DNA from 3 places in the Adlercreutzia sp. ZJ138 genome. Region 2 is predicted to be linked to each of the others. Evidence: predicted binding sites of a transcription regulator. Region 2 holds the regulator's gene; each other region holds the start of a gene.
The links. The regulator LexA, encoded in region 2, represses DNA repair genes until DNA is damaged. The targets are predictions, from matches to a motif close to CNAACANNTGTTNG.

Region 1 (6,944 bases), on a different contig from region 2:
TCCCGCTCAATTCTCATGCTGTCCCTTCTAATGACATTTTTTCCCGCAAGCGTGATTTTTTGTCATTAGAATTGTAAGCGACCAAAAGCTCTTCACAATCCGGTGGATACAGGATCGCGATATTTCGTATGGCAAAGATCAATCAACCACGCAATCAACCTTCCTCGAAAATAAAGCGTGTAATTCCTCGAAAATGAAGTACACTAATCCTCGAAAATGAAGTACACTAATCCTCGAAAATGAAGTGTACAATAAAGGAGGCCAGGTCGTGGTGTTCTACGGGAAACAGATCACCTACGGATCTGATAAGCCGGAAGGCTACGCTCCTAGACTCATAGACGCGCGGATTGCGAGGCTGCTGGGGTTGTTTGGTGCGGTTGAGGTGCGTGGAACTAAGTGGTGTGGTAAATCCTGGAGTTCCTTTGCCTTTGGTGAGAGTTCAATTTTTTTGGACAACGAGAATGTGCGCACCCTCGTTAAGGCGGACCCTCGGCTGGCGTTGCGCGGACAGAATCCACACGTGATCGATGAATGGCAGGAGGTGCCTGCCGTGTGGGACGCCGCGCGCAGAGCGATCGACAGCTCGGGCGGCAGCAAGGGACTTTACATTCTCACTGGCTCTTCAACACCCGAAAAGGACAAGGTGTCGCATAGTGGAGCCGGGCGCATTGCTCGCATCGACATGAGCACGATGACGCTTCTCGAGCGAGGAATTGCTCGGGGCGGTGTGTCGCTTTCGGGCCTGTTTGCCGGCAACTTCGAGTCGGGTCTTGCGCAAGAATTTGGTCTTGCACAGATTGCAGATGCCATCTGTGTTGGAGGGTGGCCAGCGCTGGTCGGAGCAACACCGCAAGATGCTGCCGAGGTTGTGAGTCAGTACCTTGGCGCGCTTTTCGACGTGAGTGTGCCAAAAAAAGGCGGTGTGCCCCAAACCGCGCGCAGGTTGGCGCTGTCGCTTGCGCGGAACGTGGCGACGTCGGCCACGCTCGACACTCTGGCTGCGGACGCCGATCTAGGAGAGGACAATGTCGACCTGGCGCGCTCCACGGTCAGGCGCTACCTCGACATGTTCGAGGACCTCTTTTTCATTGAAGAGCTTCCTGGGTGGGATGCTCCCGTGCGCTCAAAATCGCGCTTGCGTACGAAATCCAAACGCTACTTCGCCGACCCCTCCATCGCTGCGTCGCTGTTGGGGATGGGGCCTGAAAGACTGTTGTCGGACTCCCAAACGTTCGGCTTACTCTTCGAATCTCTGTGTGTTCACGAGCTACGCGTATTCGCGTCCCTGCTGCCAGGTAGTCATGCGAGTTCGTTGCGCTACTACGGGGATGCTGATGGTTTGGAAGCCGACATCGTCTTCGATCTGAACGATGGCCGCTGGGCGGCTATCGAGGTGAAGCTTGGGGAAGACAAGGTTCCCAGGGGCATTGCTAATCTACAGCGACTTGCAGGAAAAATCGCTGCCAACCCAGCGGCGCGCAACCCCGAACCAGAGTTCATGATGGTACTCACGGCCACGTCGCCGTTCTGGCGGCGAGATGAAGAAAGCGGCGTGTATGTTGTGCCTCTGACTGCGCTGGAACCCTAACGTCGGCATGGGGTGCCATCGTCTATGTGCTCGATGGAGCTACGTATTGCGCGGCACAAAAAAGGCCCACCCCCGACCAGAAGGATGAACCCACCTTGAACAAGGTGGGTGCCCGCAGCGCGCTTCCTGGTTTTCGCATCAACGGATGCGAATCTCCATTTCACGAGCGATCTGAGGCTCCCAAGTAAAATACGTCGGTCCATCGCAAAGTATGGTTGCGGGGGTGGAACCACTTATGAGTATACGCTATGAGCGCGTCAATTGAAGTCTTGACATGTGGCAGTTTCCGAAGTAAAGGCGCACACGACGCAAATAAGCGTTTCCCCATTGGCTGACTCCGAAACGACGCAAAGAGTGTTTCCCCACTGGCTGGTTCGTGGACGAAAACCAAAGAACAACGCATTTTTTGGTGAAGCCAAAGAACATTTTGCACAAACACTTGTTCGTGTGATACCATAGCGGTATGGATACGTTATTCACAGCAATGGAAAACGAACGTCGGGCCACGGTGGCTCCGCTTGCTGTGCGCATGCGTCCGCGCTCGCTTGACGAACTTGTCGGTCAGCAAGATGCCGTTGGCCCGGACAGCTGGCTGCGCCGCGCCATCGAGCAAGACCGTTTAAGCTCGCTTATCTTGTATGGCCCGGCTGGCACGGGTAAAACCTCTATTGCCCACGTCATTGCCGAAACCACAAAAGCGGCGTTTGTGGAGGTGTCGGCCATCGGCGGCACTGTGTCCGATCTTCGTCGCGAAATCGACGCCGCCAATGAACGTCTTGCCCTGTCGGGGCGGCGCACTATTCTGTTCGTTGACGAAATCCACCGCTTCAACCGCAGTCAGCAAGATGCGTTGCTGCATGCGGTGGAAGATCGCATTGTCGTGTTGGTGGGTGCCACAACAGAAAACCCGTTTTTCGAAGTGAACTCCGCGCTGAACAGCCGCTCGCGCATCATCGAGCTGAAAAGTCTCACCGATGCCGACATCGCCGAAATGGTGCGGCGTGCGGTGGCTGACGATCGGGGTCTTGGTGGCACGTACCAGCTGGATGATGAAGCGCTGAACGCTATCGTACTGCTTGCTGGTGGCGATGGCCGTGCGGCGCTGACCACGCTCGAACTTGCCGCGGGCATGCTTGAACCGGGAACGCCAGCAGCTCCCACGCGGGTGGGAGCCGAACATGTGCGCATTGCTGTGCCGCATCGCGCTTTGCCTTACGACAAGGGTAAAGACATGCACTACGACGTCATATCTGCGTTCATTAAATCCATGCGAGGGTCTGACCCCGATGCCGCGCTCTACTGGCTTGCACGTATGATCGACGGTGGGGAAGACCCGAAGTTCATTGCGCGGCGCATGTTTATAGCTGCATCGGAAGACATCGGTAATGCCGATCCGCAGGCGCTGCTCGTAGCTGAGGCGGCGTTTAAGTCAGCTGAGGTTATTGGCTATCCAGAATGCCGCATCAATCTTGCGCAAGCTGCCATCTACCTAGCACTAGCCCCGAAGAGCAATGCCGCTGAAGCAGGAATCGATGCCGCGCTGGCCGAAGTTCGCCATGGCCCCGCCCGTCAAGTTCCCAATCATCTGCGCGACCGGCACCGGCCGGGTTCGGAAAACTACGGCGATTACAAGTATCCTCATTCGTACCCATCGGGCTGGGTCGACCAGCGCTATTTGCCCGACGGTTTGGAACGGGGCTGCTTCTACCGGCCAGGGCCGCGCGGGTGGGAGGCGTATCGCGCTGATGCTGCTGCACGTGACCGCGCCGATGCCGCCGAAGCCGACTCACACGATACCAACGAGCACTGATCGTTGTGGTTGGTGTAGGTTTGGGTAGGGGTGTTGGTTAGGTATTGGTTGCAAGATGGAAACGCTTTGCCGAAGCGGCGAGGATTCTCCGGTACTACGGGTTTGACGTGCTATAGTGAATGAATCTTTTACGGTAAACAAGGAGGTTCGTCATGGGTGCCACTGATATTTTGGGTATCGTGCTGATCGCCGTTGCCATCGTTGCCGTTGCGGCGTTGGCGTGGCTCGCGTTTGAGCTGGTCGCGACGGTTCGCAAAACCAGGGAAACCGTCGATGCTATGCATAAGCAGCTCGAGCCAACGCTTGCTAACGTTGAAGAAATTACCGAGGCGTGCAAGCCTCTCATTGCGAAAGCCGACCCGCTGGTTGATCGCGTGTCGCTAACGGTTGATGCCGTGAATTTGGAAGTCATGCGTCTCGACCAGATTCTAGAAAACGTCGGCGACATTACCGACACGGCAACGTCAGCTGTTAATGCGGTTGATGCCGTGGCCAGCACACCGCTGAACCTGATCGCGTCGGCTTCGACGCGCATTCGCGACGCCTTTAAACCGAAGGCGGCAAGTGATGCATCGGTGGCGCTGGGCGAGGCGAAAGCCGCCGAGGCTGCTGCATCCAAGGCTGTGCAGTCCACACATCCCGCCAAAGAAGACGCTGCTTCAAGCGCTGCCGCTTCGCGCGATTCCGCGAAGGGGGAACCTGTGAGCGCTGGTGAGGGAGCTTCGTCAGAGGGTGCTCATGGCTCCAAAGATGGCTACGTTACGGTTCCGCAGCCAGTAGTACCGGCCGATCAGGCTGCGTCCGGTGTGGCTGCCGCATCAGTAGATGCCCAGCAGTAGAGTGCCGAAGGTTTGAAAGCGTAGGGGGCGTTTCGCTTGTCTCGGGAGTGTTCGGAGGAACCCGTATCAGTTTGCGGGGTGCCAGGCGGCCTTGATCGTGCGGAGCTGAAGGCTCGCACGTTGTGCCTGCGCATTTGGAGTACTATTGGTGCTGTTCTTTTGCTTCTGGTAGCAGCGAAGGCCATAAGCGTACTTCACATAGCCATTGCCATCCTTATTCTCACGGTCATTATCGTATTCTGCTTGCGCGGTCCGGTCAATTCGCTCGAACGCCGCGGCATGCCCCGTTTCTGGGCGACGGCCGCTGCGTTCGTGCTTATGTTTGTAGTAGTCGCATGCGTGTGCCTGCTCATGTTTTCGCCCGCGCATGGTTTGATCGGCCAAGTCAGCGAATTTGTGAGCAGCATGCCTGCTCGCATCGACGATATAAGCGCGCTGCTTAACCAGCTGTACGAGCGCTATTCCTATCTCTTCCAAAGTGACGCCATCCAGCAGTGGGGAACTGAAACGCTCTCGTCGCTGAGTGCGATGGCTTCCGAGCTCGCAAAATCCAGCGCGAACGGCATCGTGGCGTTGGGAGCTGGGCTTGTTAACGCGGCGCTCGAGATTTTGTTTGCACTGGTGGTGTCGTTCTGGATTCTCCTTGAACTTCCTGGCATCGGGAGAGAATGTAATCGTCTTGTCAGTGACAAACATCGCGAAGAGGCTGAAATGCTGCACATCACCGCTACGCGCGTGATGAGTGGCTTCATTCGTGGCACGCTGTTGCAAAGCGCCATCGTTGGTGTGTGCTCGGGCGTGTGGTTTGCAATCATTGGTATGCCAAGCGCCGCGGTTTTGGGCGTGATCATGACCATTGTGAACATCGTTCCCGTTATCGGTCCGTGGGTGGGTGGCATCATCCTTGCCGTAGTGGGCGTATTCGATGGCGTAGTTGTGGCGGCATTGGCCGTGCTGGGATTCGTGCTGGTGCACTGCTTTGTGGCAACGGTGGTATACCCCCGCATCATGCAAGGGTCGGTTGATGCGCATCCGGCGCTTGTGCTTGTTGCGCTTATGGTGGGTTCAGCGCTTGGTGGCGCTGCCTACGGCGTTATGGGTACACTTGTCGGTATGTTGTTCTCCATTCCCATTGTTGCTATGGCAAAGTCGGTGTTCGTGTATTATTTCGAAAAGCGTACGGGACGGCGCATTGTGGCACCCGATGGGGTGTTCTTCAAAGGCGGTGTCGAAGGCGATGACGCTGTGGTTGATCCTATGGCCGACGCTACGGCCGCTCATCCGGTGGTGAAGGGGTCGGCGAAAAGTTCCGTTCGCGAAGTGAAACGAAAGGGTGGCGACGGGTTCTGACAATCTGAGCCAACCTTTGTGAGAGACGCCCTACGCAGGGGCGGAAGTGTTATCGGGACAAACGAACCATCAGAAGGATTGCATTGATGAAGTACATGACAAGTGCGGAAATCCGCGAGAAGTACCTGAAGTATTTCGAAGAAAAGGGCTGCCAGCGCTGGCCTTCCAGCTCGCTGGTGCCCGACGACCCATCGCTTTTGCTCACGGTTGCGGGTATGGTTCAGTTTAAGCCGTACTTCCTACAACAAAAGCAGCTTCCGGCACCCTATATTGGCACCACCACTGCGCAGAAATGCGTGCGCACCAACGATATCGATATCATTGGTACCACCGGGCGGCACCAGAGCTTTTTCGAGATGCTGGGCAACTTCGGGTTCGGCGAGTACTTCAAGCAGGAAATGTGCGCATGGGCGTACGACTTCTCTGTGAATGTGCTTGAGCTTCCGGCCGAGCGTCTGTACTTCACGGTGTTTGAAGACGACGACGAAACCATCGAGATTTGGAAGAGCCTCGGCGTGCCGGAAGACCATATTTCGCGCTTGGGTGAAGATGACAACTTCTGGCGTGGTGGCCCCACAGGTCCGTGCGGCCCGTGTTCCGAGATCTACTTCGACCAGGGTCCCGAATTCGGCTGCGGCAAGCCCGATTGCGCGCCCGGGTGCGATTGCGACCGCTTCCTGGAGTACTGGAACTGCGTGTTTACGCAGTTTGATGGGCAAGAGGACGGCACGCTTGTTCCACTGCCGAAGAAAAACATCGACACCGGCATGGGCCTTGAACGCATTGCTGCCATTATGCAAGGCGTACAGTCGAACTACGAAACTGACGTGCTGCGCAGCCTGGTGGCGGTTGGAGAGCGGTTGTCGGGTGCAACGTACGGAAGCGACGCTGCTGCCGACCTCGCGCTGCGTATCATTGCTGATCACAGCCGTGCGGTTACATTTATGATTGCCGACGGCATTCTTCCTTCTAACGAAGGGCGCGGCTACGTGCTGCGCCGTCTGCTGCGTCGTGCCATCATGAAGGCACATCTTATCGGCATTGAGGGACCATTCTTAAACGAGTATGTTGACGAGATTGTCCGCCTTATGGGTGATGTGTACCCCGAAATTGTGGAAAACCGCGAACTTGAGCGCCGGCTTATTCTTGCCGAGGAAGAGCGCTTTGGTGCCACGCTGCGCCAGGGCAGGGCGTTCCTAAACGAGGCGCTTGCCCAGCTAGAGGGGCCGGTGCTTTCTGGCGACCAGGCCTTTGTGTTGCACGACACGTATGGTTTCCCGGTAGAGGTCACCTGCGAGCTGGCGGCTGATGCAGGCATTCAGGTTGACATGGATCGCTTCCACGAGTGCATGGAAGA
Region 2 (6,944 bases):
CTATAGCGAATGTGCCACCGTCTCCTGGATCGCTGAAATGTGGCTTTAACGTTCGATAACTCAAGAATGCGCATACCAAGCCTGCAGTACTAAGGAACATGCCGCCGAAGAACAGCGACACAACGGCGCACAGCATGGCAATACTACTGAGACGTCGCGCTTTCTTGAAGCTTGTCTCTTGCGCGCTCGTAAGGTTAATACGCGGGCCGTTTGGGCTTCCTGTAGGATTACGTTGCTCATTGAGTTTATTTGGAGCTCCTGTGGGCTCATTTGGCTTGTTTGGACATTCGTTCGAATTGCGTTCTGGCTCGTTGGGTTTTATTTCGTTTTGCTGATCCACGGTTGTCTCCATGCCTTTGTGTGATGACGTAAACGGTTGTGCCATAAGTCTGCTGTGAAATATGCTGCGTGCACAGCCTGCGAAGCTTATTAAACCTTCCTAGGGAAACACTGATTAAAGCCGTCTTGCCTTGCACTGACGAACCGGTATCTGAGAATTTCAGACCTCATTTACGCACGTCAGTGCGCGCATTCGGTCTTCAATCCTCAGGTATCCGCCTCGCCAGCGCAAGGCAAGACGGCTTTAATCAGTGTTTCCCTGGAACGCTATTTTCTCACACCATGCAACGGAGCGGTCAAGTCTGGAAAAAACGCATATGATATGTTACCCATGAGTTGAAGCCTGCTGTTGTAGGTCATACGCTCAATACGAACATATGAAAAAAACGAACATACATTCGTATTTGAGGTTGAATACAGAAAAGAGTTAACGTCCGCTGCTACCGAAACCTCCGATGCCACGCTCTGTGGTATCGAGTTGATCGGTTTCAGTAAGGCAAACCGCTGGCAACTTGATAATGACCAGCTGTGCGATCCGGTCGCCCGCATGCGCGGCAAACGTTTCGGTTGGATCGAGGTTAATAAGCACTGACTTGATTTCCCCACGATAGTTCGAATCGATGAGACCGGGTGAGTTTACGAGCGAAATACCGTGCTTAGCGGCAAGGCCGCTTCGGGGTAACACCAGCCCTGCGTATCCGTGTGGTATAGCTAGTGCCATGCCGCACGGTACCGCCATACGTTCAAACGGTGCGAGCTTGAAATCGCAGGCGGCGCGCAAATCCATGCCGGCGTCTCCAACGTACGCGAACCGCGGAAGTGGATTGCTCGGTTCGAGCCGCTGGATAGGAATGATAATCGGACTGTGGTCGTCGTTGTACGACGTATTGCTTTCACACGACATGGGGCGAATTCTTTCGTACATATTAACGCAACCGCTCAAGCGCTTCGGCGAATTCGCTCGCGCTTTGGAAGTCTTGGTACACGCTTGCGAAACGAACGAAGGCAACCTCATCAATGCTGGCTAAACGCTCAAGCGCCATATCGCCAAGTTCTTTCGAAGTCACTTCGTACTTCGGCTTGTTGCGCAGTTCAGCTTCGATGTCGGCGACCAATGATGAAAGATCGTCGGGTGAAACCGAACGTTTCGCACAAGCGATGGTGAGGCCTCGCATGAGCTTTTCGCGGTCATATACTTCAGTTGATCCGTTTGTTTTCATCACCATGACAGGATTGTCTCCCAGTCGTTCGTACGTGGTGAACCGATGCCCACATTCAAGGCATTCGCGACGGCGTCGGATGGAAGTTCCATCTTCAGACGGTCGGGAGTCGACGACTTTCGACTCAAGGTTGCCGCAGCTTGGACAATACATGCGCACTCCCCTCTCAGCTGAGTGCGCTTAGGCTACCATACAATATATTGTGGTTCAATGGTTATGGTGTCTTAATGATCACACCAATGCAACGAGATACGACACAGCAGTGAACAGTACGGCACTCACCGCGATCTGCTTGCGTGTAAACAGATTAAATGGACACCCTTCGCTGGTTCCGTATGTGAGCTGACGTACGAGAGGTACGTTTTCAAGCCTTATGCGATTGCTACACTGTTGAAGCGATGGACAAGGTGTCCGGTGACGCAAATCGCCTTCCAAATGTGTGCGTTGGCAGTGATCGAACGGTATCACGTTGCCTGTGGCTGCGGATGGAGCGACATGGGGTGCGCGAGCGAGTGCTGCCGTGCCGGATACCGCCCACATTGTATCTTCTATTCTCATTTTCAGCCCCTTTGCTCTTGCATAGAACCTTTGTTCGTGTTTATAATAGACCGAACAAAGGTTCACGTCAATAGAATTTGAAACAAATGTTCGCTTTTCTTAAAGGAGTTGGCTATGGACGAGAAGATCACCAAACGGCAACAAGCCGTACTGGACTGCATCGAGGAATGCATCCGGGAAAAGGGCTATGGGCCCACCGTTCGGGAGATCTGCCAATCGCTCGGCCTGTCCTCCCCTTCCACGGTTCACGTGCATCTTAAGGCGCTTGAGCAGAAAAACCTTATTAAGCGCGACCCCTTAAAGTCGCGCTCTATTGCCTTAGCGCATCCGATCGACGCGGCTCCTGCTGCTGTTGCAACCTCGCCTATGGGATTCAGCAAAACTATCAACGTTCCGCTCGTTGGAAATGTAGCCGCTGGCACACCGATCCTCGCTGAAGAGAACATCACTGAAACCATCACGCTTCCCACCGACATCGTTGGCGATGCGCCGTCGTTCATGTTGTCAGTGCGCGGCGACTCGATGATTGAGGTGGGCATCAACGATGGAGACTACGTGGTCGTGAAGGAGCAGCCGGTTGCCAACAATGGTGACATCGTGGTTGCAATCATCGACGATGGAGCGACTGTCAAAACGTTCTATCGCGAAAAGGATCACGTTCGCTTGCAACCAGAGAATTCCTCCATGGATCCCATTATCACGAGAGACTGCTCCATTGCAGGAAAAGTTGTAGCCGTGTTCAGACGGTTGTGATCAAAGCTATTTACTGGTTACTCTTCGGACAGAACGTCGAAACATACGATGTCGGAACAAGCATCGTCAAGTGTGTGCCGTCTGCTTCGTAGTATTCGGAGAGAATGTGACAGCGCTCATGCGCAAGTGACACGAGATTACCGTTATTGTAGGGAATAACCGTCTCAATGTGAACGTCGCTTGATGCGGCGGCTTGCGCCAGACGGTTAACCAAATCGTCTATGCCTTGTCCCGTGCTCGCCGAAACAAGCACACTGTCGGGACGCCGTGCGCGCAGCGCTTCTACTTGCGCGCTATCGAGCAAGTCGGTTTTGTTTAGCACCTCAATGCGTGGAATGTTCTCGGCATGGATTTGCCCCAGCACATCTTGCACTGCTTCAATCTGCGCATCTCGGTCGGGTGACGAAGCGTCGATCACGTGCAGCACCAAATCGGCACCGGATATCTCGTCAAGCGTCGACTTGAACGCTTCCACGAGTGTGGTCGGGAGCTTTTGGATAAAACCAACCGTGTCGGTTATGGTGATTTCACGGCCTTGTTCAAGTTCAAACTTGCGTGTGGTGGAATCAAGCGTGGCAAACAGCTGGTCGTAGCTGAGCACGTCAGCGCCGGTTAAACGGTTGAGAAGACTTGACTTTCCGGCATTTGTATACCCAGCAAGCGCGACTTTGAACATACCGCTCGCGTATCTGCTCTCGCGTTGTACGTTTCGTACGTTTGCAAGATGGGCAAGCTCAGCGCGTATGGAAGTGATGCGCTTACGTACCAGTCGGCGGTCTACTTCAAGCTGGCTTTCACCTTCGCCAAATCGTGACCCTACGCCGCCACCCATGCGGTTCGAGGCTAAATGTGCCCACATGCCGCGCAGACGCGGCAGCAGGTACTGATTCTGTGCGAGCTTGACTTGAAGGCGGCCTTCTTTGCTGGTTGCATGCAATGCGAATATATCCAAAATCAGTGCCGTACGGTCGATTACTTTCACCGCCTGTCCAACCGCTTTCTCCAGGTTCGACTGCTGTGATGGTGTGAGCTCATCATCGAACACCACCAAGTCAGCTTCAAGACTGCAGCATAGTTCGGCAATTTCTTCTGCTTTTCCGGTTCCAACAAACGTACGCGGGTTGGGAGATGTAAGCTTTTGGGTTGTGGTGGCCACTACGTCGGCACCGGCGGTATCAGCCAACCGTTCGAGCTCAGCGAGTGATGAATCGAGTGACCAGCTCATATTTGGTCGTTCAACACCAACGAGAACCGCACGTTCGCGGCGTTGTTCGGAAAACAGATGCGGGCCACGCGTAATAACGGGTTCGAATTCAGACATAAACGAGCTCCTTTGCCTACGATGACTGGCACACGCGTTCGCATGTGACCATTATGATGTAACGGAGGGGTATCGCCTGTGCAATGAGCGCACAGAGATGACTAGATCGCGAACATCGTTGTCATCACATCAATAGAGCTCCTTTTTGTTTCGTGATCATACGGATCGACCCATGATAGCATAGCGCGCCGACGCCTTCGCTCTACAAGCGAACCGTACCTGTGAAGCTTTCCTTCGCCGGCCCCGTCATCATAACGTGATTGTTGTTTGCCCAGGTAATGTGCAGCGTACCGCCGCGCAGTACTACGTCGTTCTCGCACCCGGCTCGTCCGGTTAGGCATGCAGCGACATTCGTGGCGCACGCCCCAGTTCCGCACGCAAGTGTTTCAGCACACCCACGCTCGTACACGCGCATGTGGATGCCGTCTGCTTCAACGCAAGCAAATTCAACGTTTGTTTTCTCGGGAAACGCAGTGTGGCTTTCGAAGTACGCACCAACCGTATTCACATCAAATGTAGCAAGGCGCTTGTCGCCTGGATGAGTGAATAGAGCGTCGGGCAGCGCGTCGAATGAATCGATAAAGCAGATGGCATGCGGGTTACCCATAGAAACACACGTGAAAGCAAAGTCACCCCATGGGGAGGTTAGAGCTGCTTCGCGTACGTAAGGAACCCCGTGTGGCGTTTGCGCATTTGCGTCTGCGGCGACCGGAACCTTGCTCGGTTCGAGAATCGGCTCACCCATGTCGACCGTAGCGGTTGTCATCTTCCCTGCTTCGTCGACAGAGAAGCGGATCGGTTTCGGGCCTGCTAGGGTGTCGGCTACTAATTCGCCTGCAGAAGCATCGACTAAACCACGATCAACCAGGTACTTTGCGAAGCAGCGTACGCCGTTACCGCACATTTGTGCGAGCGTTCCGTCGGCGTTGATGTAATGCATGTACGCCGCGCATTCCTCGCGCGCAGACGGGCGCACCATGATGACGCCATCGGCTCCAATGCCAAAGTAGCGATCGCATAGGTATGCGACCTGTTCATCGGTGAGCGAAAGTTCATTCGTCAAGTCATCAATGAAGACAAAGTCGTTTCCTAAGCCATTCAGTTTTGCAAAATTGATGTTCATGTGTGTCCAATCTATCGTGCGAGTTTTCTTGAGTTCTCTGATGATTGATAAGTCGCATCCATGCTAGCAACGATGTGTAACGCCTCTGTTAACAGGGCGTCGGTGAAACCGTCGTCTGCATTGATCCACCGGATACGCGAATCCTTACGAAACCAGGTGCGCTGTCGCTTCGCATAGCGTCTCGTTGCTGTTTTGATGCTTATGATTGCTTCTTCAAGCGTGATGCGCCCGTCAAGTGCATCAACGATCTCCTTATAACCAATTGCCTGAGGTGAGGTAATACCATCTCGAAAACCGTTTTTAAGCAGGCACGTAACTTCTTCCACCAGCCCTCGTTCGACCATGGTATCAACGCGGGCGTCTATGCGTGTGCGTAGTATGTCGGGCGTAACTGCAAGCCCAATAAACGTTGCCGGCACCACCTGAGGAATACTTGCCAGTCGCGTTTTCTGCTGCGCATAGGTAAGCCCCTCATCAAGCAGTTCAAACGCGCGTACCACACGTTTTACGTCGTTGGGAGCAATAATGCGGGCGCTTTCCTCGTCGCGTTCGCAAAGCTGTTCCCAAAGAGCATGAGCCCCGTACTTGCGGGCGAATTCCATCCAACACTCGCGAGTAGGATTATTCTGCTGTTCACCTTTTGGGAACTCATACCCGTCGATAGTGGCGCGTACGTAAAATCCCGTACCACCGCACAGCACAACGCGCTTGCCACGTGAACTGATGTCAACGAAGCGCTCGCGGGCGTAGGTTTGAAAGAGCGCAGCGGAGAATGACTCTCCGGGGTCAGCGATATCGAAACCATGGTGCGCAACCACGCGATCGACTTCTGGAATCTTTCCCGTACCAATATCCATGCCACGGTAGATCTGCATCGAGTCAGCACTAACCACTTCCCCATCGATATGTTGCGCGATGGCTTGTGCCAGGTCGGTTTTACCCGATGCGGTAGGCCCCACCACGCAGATGACCGGCGTGGTAAGGTTAAGGATGTTGATGGAGCTGTCAACCATAGGAAGCGGTTAGCGAACGACCTGGCCGGAGAGATACCAGGTTTTCGCCTGATCAACGCGAACGTTCTGGATTGAACCTGCAAGGCTTTCTGCTGAAGTCCCCTGCGGGATGGGAGCGTGTACCGTCTGATTTTTGGGGCTCTTCCCCACGAGCAGTCGTGCATCGCGTCTCGATGCTCCTTCAACAAGCACGGGTACAGTGCGTCCGGCATCAGCCTGGTTGCGCTCGAACGCTTGGTGTTGCACGAGATCGACCAGGCGGTCAAAGCGATCTTGAATGACTTCACGCGGAGTGTCATCGGGTATCGAAGCGGCAGGTGTCCCTTCACGTTTGGAATAGATGAACGTGAATACTTGATGGTATCCAACTTGTTTCACCAAGTCGTATGTTTGTTGGAAATCATCTTCCGTTTCTCCAGGAAACCCGACGATGATGTCGGTCGACAGCGCAATGTCAGGTACTGCCTTACGCAGCTTGCGTACAAGCTCGAGATAATGTGCGGAAGTATAACGGCGGTTCATGGCTTCGAGTATCTTATCGGAACCCGATTGAGCGGGTAGGTGGAGCGCTGGCATAAGTGAGCGAAGCGTAGCGAACTTCCCGATAACCTCGTCAG
Region 3 (6,944 bases), on a different contig from region 2:
TTCGAGCGTCGCCACGAGTTGGCCATTAAACTGCGCGGTTTGGACTAACCGGGCTTTTGGAGGCTGCGGCGGTGTAGGCGTGCGTTGGCTGTAGCGGCGTGTTGCTGACTGTAACGAACGAGAATGGAGGGCGCTATGGCGCAATGCAAATGCAACCTGATCATCGACTCGTGCTGTGATCTACCTTTTGGTGTTGTGGATCGGGAAGGGGTCGAGCTGATTCAGTTTCCGTACCTCATGAATGGCGAGAGCCGTTTCGACGATCTGTATCAGTCCACCACCGCGCACGACTTCTACGACGCCATGAGAGGCGGGGCGTGCCCCACTACTTCGCAGGTGCCCATCCCGGTGTTTCGCGAGGTGTTCGAGCGCGCGGTGGCAAGCGGGGTGCCCACGGTGTACTTGAGCTTCACCAGTGGTTTGTCGGGAAGCTATGACGCTGCCATGCTCGTACGTGAGCAGGTTTTGGCTGATCACCCCGATGCTGAACTCCATGTGGTCGACACGAAGCTGCCCTCAATCGCCGAGGGTTTGCTGGTGTACGAGGCCTTGCGTCAGCGAGAAAACGGCATGACCGCATTGGAACTTGCTACGTGGGCCGAAGAAGCGCGGTATTTCGTGCGGTGCGAATTTATGGTTGACGATCTTGAAGCGCTGCGGCGCGGCGGGCGCATTCCTTCATCGGTGGCATATGCGGGTGCGAAGCTCGACGTGAAACCTATGCTGTCAGTTGATCTTGAAGGCAAGTTGTCGCTGGTGGGTGTTGCCCGTGGGCGCAAGAAGGGAATCAAGCAGCTTGCCGAGTACTATCAGAAAAACGGTGATGACGAAGGTGCCGATAAGCTGGCGTTAGTGGGAAACGCCGACTGCCCGAAGGACCTCGTTCGGTTGAAAGAGGCCGTGTCAAAACTGGATGAGCAAGCAGTGTTCTTGGAAACGTCTATCGGGCCGGTAATTGGCAGCCATGTGGGGCCGAACATGATTGCCATCGTATTCTGGGGTAAAGACCGCCGGTGCGGCCTGTCGGTTGCTGACCGCATTGCTCGCAAGGTAAAGAGCGAGGGTTAGCGGTTGGATAATGATTCGTGTGGCAGACGCTCTGCTGTCTGTTCGCGTGCGAAAGCGAAAGGGAAGCTTTCATGATTGAAACGTATGCGTTTGCGGGGTTCGAATCTTGGGGTCGGGTTGTTGACGAGCGCTTGCAGGCGCAAGGTTTCGTGCGTGCGGAACGGCTTGCCGATGCCGATGCGGTAATCACGTACTGCGTGACACAGACGGAACTCGAGGATGTCTATTTCGACACCGATGGCGTGGTGCAAGTGGCAAAACCTGGGGCAGTTGTGATTGATCTGTCCGCGTCGACGCCTAGTTTCGCGCGGGAAATCGGCGCAGTTGCCACAGTGAACGATCTTCACTTCGCCGAGGCACCCCTTGCTGTATGCGACATGTTCGCTGATGACGCTCTGGCTGATGCCGGTAATCTTGTTGGTTTCGTTAGCGGTGACGATACGGCAGTGCGCTTGGCACTTCCCGTGGTTCGCGCGCTGGCGGCAACGGTTCATGAGACGGGTGTTGCGGGAAGCGCGCAGCTTGCCAAAGCTGCGTGGACGCTGCGTGCGACGTCTTGCCTAGCGGCAGCGGTTGAAGCTCAGGCGTTGTTCCATGTTGCGCAGCATGCCGGTCTCGCTTTCGATGCCGGCCTGAGTGCGCCAGGCTCCGATGCGTTCGCTGATGCATGGCGGGCTATCGTCGAAGAGCGATTTGAGGGTACCTATACTGTGGAAATACTGCTTGCAGAGCTGTCGGCGGCGCTGATGGCGGCCGATGACTACGAGCTTATTCTGCCTCATGCTGAATCGTGTGCGCACATGCTTGAATTGATGGCGCTGATCGGTGGCGCTGATAAATCGCCCGCGGCGTTATCGTTGGCGTATGGCGATGAGGCAGCGTGTGCTGCTCATGGCCTTGATTGGACGCGCGCTGAGCAGGCGTATAGCGATGGTTTCGATGATGACGAATACGATGACGACCTGTATGATTGCGATTTCGATTGCGATGATTGCGATGACGACTGTTGCAACGAGGATACTTGCTCTTCAGGGCGCAGCCATCGACATGGCCATGGGGGTTTGTACTCAGGCTTCAGTATGAATTAGGCGCAATTCTGATGGATTGTACTGGTGGAGAAGGGAATGTGGGCGCGGGATGCATGCTTTGCCCGCGCGCATGTGGCGTTAACAGGGGTCTTGGGCAACGCGGCGTATGTGGCGCAACAGATGAGGTAGTACTCGCGCGTGCTGCGTTACATTTTTGGGAAGAGCCTCCGATAAGTGGTGAACGGGGCAGTGGAACGGTGTTTTTTGCGCATTGTCCGCTGAGGTGTGTGTATTGTCAGAACGCCGTAATTGCTGCTGGTAAGGCGGGTATCGCAGTGTCCGTTGATAGGTTGGCCGATATCTGTTTGGAGTTACAGGATCAAGACGCGCTCAACATCAATTTCGTCACGCCGACGCATTATGCGCCGCAGGTGCGTGTGGCGGTTGCGACGGCACGCAAGCGAGGGTTGTGTCTACCTATCGTTTGGAACACGTCGGGGTATGAGACGGTGCAGGCGGTGCGAGACAACGAGGGTGCCGTTGACGTATACTTGACCGATTTCAAGTACGCCGATGCCGAGCTCGCAGCGCGCTATTCGAGAGCTTCCGATTACCCGCGGGTGGCACGTGCCGCACTCGATGCTATGGTTGAACAGGTGGGCGAGCCGGTGTTCGATGAGGTTGACGGGCTGCCACGATTAGTGCGTGGCGTGGTGGTGCGCCACCTCATGTTGCCGCAGGCGTACGACAACTCGGCCAAGGTGGTGCGTCTTGTGCACGAGCGCTACGGTTCACGTGTGTTGCTGTCGCTCATGAACCAATACACACCGGTGCTTGCTCAGGCAGCAGCCGCGGGTGACACGCATGCAACAAGCGTGCTCAAGCGATGCCCCGAGCTTGCTGAACGTGTGCCCGACGCCGACTACGAGCGACTACTCGATTACGCGGATACGCTTGGTATCGAAGACTATTTTTGGCAGGAAGGTGACGCTGCTAAAGATAGCTTCATCCCTCCCTTCGATTGCACTGGGGTGCGGTCTGTTTGATTGAGCCTGCCCGCAGACAGTGCGTCATGTGCTGAAGTGCCGATGTACTGCCGCTCGCTTGCGCGGACGGCGCGCGGCAGCGTCTCTTGCATCTCGGTGATATTTTTCCAAAGGCGCATGGGCATGAACTGCCGTCGAAGTTCGGGATGGTAACGCGACTCTATCGATACCGAATCGTAAAAACGCTTCCAGGCGCGGCGCATAGGCGCTTCGTCGGGTGCGTAGCCAGGAAGCGTTATCTCGTCGGTGCGCACAAGCTGCCACGTTCCGTTTTCGCTAACGCCGGCCAGATAGTGTGTTTCGTCGTAGATGATGAATGGTTGCGTGTTAAACCGTGCGGCGAAGTGGGACATGATCAAAGGAACAACACTTGCTTTTGGGTTACAGCGCGCGAACCACACGCTGTTATCCATGTGTTCGAAGCGGATAAACTGTCTCATGCGTTCGGCTTCGCATGTGGCTTCTCGGACGAGTTCGCGCACGCCTGCCACAGCTGGATGCGACAGGTCATTCAGTGTGCTGGGCTGAGCGCTGTTCGAACAAAGGCCCAGGTTACCTTCTCCAGTACCCGAACAACTTCGCTGTCGTTTGCAGCCAGCGCAGGAATGAGGGCGGTTTTGTACCATGCCATGACGGATGAAGCGGTACACCGCCATGCTCATGGTGGGATTATCGGAAAGCGAGGCGGTGCGCACGGCGGCGAACCCTGCCGGTCCACAGTTGCGGCACACGCCCACACGCACCCGCTCAGCGCGAGTAAGATCGGTGCTAATGCTTCTCACAGCTTGCCCGAGTCGCGGTTGGAAACTATCGGCGGGCATGATGTCTGTAGGGTCTTCTCGGTTGGCGTAGGCAGCGAATACGCATGAGAGCAGCCCCTCAAGCGTTCCGTCGTAGGTGTAGGCAACCGTGCTGGCCGATGCGTGCGAACTGACAGTGTCGCTTTGGGTGTCGCTTCCACATTCCATGGTTTGGACGGATGGGGAGGGTTCTATCATCTCGCCAAGGATGCGCCGTCGCTCGATGACGTCGGGAATGCGTGGTGCGGTACACACCTGGTTCGCTCGCTTATCGCCGCAGGTGGTGTTCGTTGCGGCATTTCGGCCGTTGTCGATGTTGGGTGTGAGTTTGGTTTCGATTCGCGTCATTAGGATGCCTCCAGCAGTCGGTTCCAATCGCTTGTAGTACACGAACGTGGTGCGGAACTGGTGAGTGGTGCAGCGTTCGGTGTGTTCTGACCGGGTTGCAACCCGCGTGCCCGCAGTTTCTCTGGCGTGTCGACGCTTTCGAACAAGCTCATTTGGCCAGGTATTGCCTTATCGGCGCGGCGGCCGTGGCGCCCTCCATTGATAGGTGCTGAAAGCTGTGCATGCAGTACGTCGCGTGAGAAGTCGATACCAGGTGCGGCGTACGTTCCGTTGCACGTAATGAAGAATTTTGCCCGCTTGAAAGCAATGCCGAGTTTGCGCAACTCGTCTTCTCCAAGTTTTCGCTGTCTGCGTGCGGCGATGATACTGCGTGCTCCCTTTACGCCGATACCGGGCACTCGCAACAGCATTGCATACGGTGCGGCGTTCACTTCAACAGGGAACAAGTCAAGATGGTTAAGTGCCCAATTTGCCTTTGGATCAATGTCGGTCTCCAAGAAGGGGTGGCTCTCGTCGATGATCTCGGTTACGTCAAACTTGTAAAAACGTAGCAGCCAGTCGGCTTGGTAGAGCCGGTGTTCGCGATTAAGCTGCATTGCATCGTTGCTGGGTAGGCGTGGGTCGCTGTTTACGGGTACGTATGCGCTGAAAAACACACGCTTCATACTCATGGTGCGATACAGGGCTGCCGAAAGGTTCAGCACGTGGTAGTCGCTTTCTGGGGTTGCGCCAATGATCATTTGGGTCGATTGTCCGGCGGGAGCGAAGGGCGCTTGTTTGCGTCTTGTCTGCACCGACGTGCCATATACGGTTTTCTTTCCCATGAGTGCACGGACGTCGCGATCGGTTGCGATAGCGTCGCGAATTTGCCGCATGGGGGCAACGATGTCCTGCTTGCTCTTCTGTGGGGCGAGCAATGCCAAGCTTTGGTGCGAGGGAAGCTCCATATTCACGCTTAGGCGGTCGGCAAGCTGTCCGAGCTCGTTGATTAGTTCGGGCGACGTGCCGGGAACGGCCTTCGCATGCAGGTATCCCCGAAAGCCGTAGTCATAACGCAGGATGCGTAGCGTGCGGGCCATAAGCTCGCTCGTTTGGTCAGGGTTGCCGATAACGCCAGAGCTTAAGAATAAGCCTTCGATGCAGTTGCGACGATAAAACGCGATAGTCAGATCAGCGAGCTCCCGTGGTGCGAAAGCGGCTCGCGGTACGTCGTTGCTCGCCCGATTCACACAGTAGGCACAGTCGTAGATGCATACGTTGGTCATGAGTACTTTAAGCAACGTGATGCAACGCCCATCGGGTGTGAAGCTGTGGCAGCATCCGGCTGAACTTGCCGACCCGAGTTGCCCGAAAACCGCACCGCGATTGACGCCCGACGACGTGCATGCGACGTCGTACTTTGCGGCATCGGCAAGAATTTCTAACTTATCAGCCGTTTCCATAGCTTCCCTCGCAGTGCTCTTCGGCCATTTCAAAATACGATCAAACGTTCGTGCGAATGTATGTTCGTATTCTAACATGAATTAGACGAGCAGAGGCGAGGAAAATCATTCGACTCAACGCTGCGACTCACCGCTGTACTACTGGAACAGGGTTCAATCGTGGGCTCGTTGATGATGAGCCCAAATCAGTCTCCAGAACTTTCAGTACTCAACACCCCTGTTGCGCTTGTTCTGGAACGTTGCTAAAAACTGAAAGTGGGTCAGACGGTACGCCGTCTGACCCACTGTTTTTCTGGAGCCAGTGACAGGAGTCGAACCCGCAACCCACTGATTACAAATCAGTTGCGCTACCATTGCGCCACACTGGCAAGCCGCACGCCTCGCATAGCGCGGCGTGCGGATCATTGTACGACAAAGCGTTCGTTTTGGGAAGGACGGACAAATTTCCCGAAAAAATTCCCGGTAACACTTGACGAAAAGCCAAGGGATCCGTAATATACCGTCTTGCGCTTACGTCTTGCCTCTGCGGTGGCGTAGATGCACCGAGAAGATGCCACTGGGGTGTCGTCTAATGGCAGGACAGCGGATTCTGGTTCCGTATGTGAGGGTTCGACTCCTTCCACCCCAGCCAGTTTTCGGTTGTACGAGCAAAGCGCACATGTGGCTCCGTCGTCTAGCGGTTTAGGACGCCGCCCTCTCAAGGCGGAGGTCGCCGGTTCGAATCCGGTCGGAGCTACCAAGAATGCTAAGGGCCGCCCTCCGGGGCGGCCTTTTTGTTACTGTTCACGGGTCAGCCAGTGGCAGTCAGCGTGTTCAGCTGCACGCAGATGAAGCTGGCTTCCCGGCCAGAGTCGAAGTCCAGCAAAATGTCCGGGCTCCCAATCTCATACGGACGCATTTGTTGTACTCAATTATAAAGCGAACTGCAAAAGTTGGCGGGTGTAAACCCGAAAGTGAGACTGATGGCGATGCCGAGCATGCCTATGATAATCCGGCTCCGGATGATTGCATCTATTACAAAGATAGGTGGGTACGATGTCCATACAGATCAGGTGCAGACGATTGTAATCACGTAAGGTAAAGAATCAGTTTGTTTTCAAGGTGTGGCGGCGTTCTTTGTATAATTTGGGCAAATAAGCATTCCTGAGGTTTAGGAGGCTAACGCAGTTGCAGACGTTAAACGCACCACAAACGAAGCCCAACGTAATGCAC

Region 1: a site for LexA is predicted at 2,021-2,034, ahead of G7Y43_RS04345 (replication-associated recombination protein A). Genes of this name have one in related genera too.
Region 3: a site for LexA is predicted at 5,786-5,799, ahead of G7Y43_RS07250 (putative DNA modification/repair radical SAM protein). Genes of this name have one in related genera too.

The regions. Positions count from the first base shown of each region.
Region 1 covers NZ_JAAKEA010000007.1:317-7,260, forward strand. The annotation lists gene G7Y43_RS04340 (ATP-binding protein) at 272-1,588, shown strand; gene G7Y43_RS04345 (replication-associated recombination protein A) at 2,052-3,398, shown strand; gene G7Y43_RS04350 (DUF948 domain-containing protein) at 3,551-4,237, shown strand; gene G7Y43_RS04355 (AI-2E family transporter) at 4,274-5,587, shown strand; gene alaS (alanine--tRNA ligase) at 5,674-6,944, shown strand, end outside.
Region 2 covers NZ_JAAKEA010000005.1:68,190-75,133, forward strand. The annotation lists gene G7Y43_RS03525 (hypothetical protein) at 1-340, opposite strand, end outside; gene dut (dUTP diphosphatase) at 767-1,243, opposite strand; gene nrdR (transcriptional regulator NrdR) at 1,266-1,712, opposite strand; gene lexA (transcriptional repressor LexA) at 2,232-2,870, shown strand; gene hflX (GTPase HflX) at 2,881-4,191, opposite strand; gene dapF (diaminopimelate epimerase) at 4,394-5,314, opposite strand; gene miaA (tRNA (adenosine(37)-N6)-dimethylallyltransferase MiaA) at 5,326-6,327, opposite strand; gene miaB (tRNA (N6-isopentenyl adenosine(37)-C2)-methylthiotransferase MiaB) at 6,337-6,944, opposite strand, start outside.
Region 3 covers NZ_JAAKEA010000015.1:32,984-39,927, reverse strand. The annotation lists gene G7Y43_RS07275 (nicotinate phosphoribosyltransferase) at 1-48, shown strand, start outside; gene G7Y43_RS07270 (DegV family protein) at 136-1,068, shown strand; gene G7Y43_RS07265 (NAD(P)-binding domain-containing protein) at 1,140-2,156, shown strand; gene G7Y43_RS07260 (radical SAM protein) at 2,168-3,142, shown strand; gene G7Y43_RS07255 (TIGR03915 family putative DNA repair protein) at 3,064-4,290, opposite strand; gene G7Y43_RS07250 (putative DNA modification/repair radical SAM protein) at 4,290-5,732, opposite strand; tRNA gene G7Y43_RS07245 (tRNA-Thr) at 6,026-6,100, opposite strand; tRNA gene G7Y43_RS07240 (tRNA-Gln) at 6,290-6,363, shown strand; tRNA gene G7Y43_RS07235 (tRNA-Glu) at 6,395-6,471, shown strand; gene G7Y43_RS07230 (InlB B-repeat-containing protein) at 6,939-6,944, shown strand, end outside.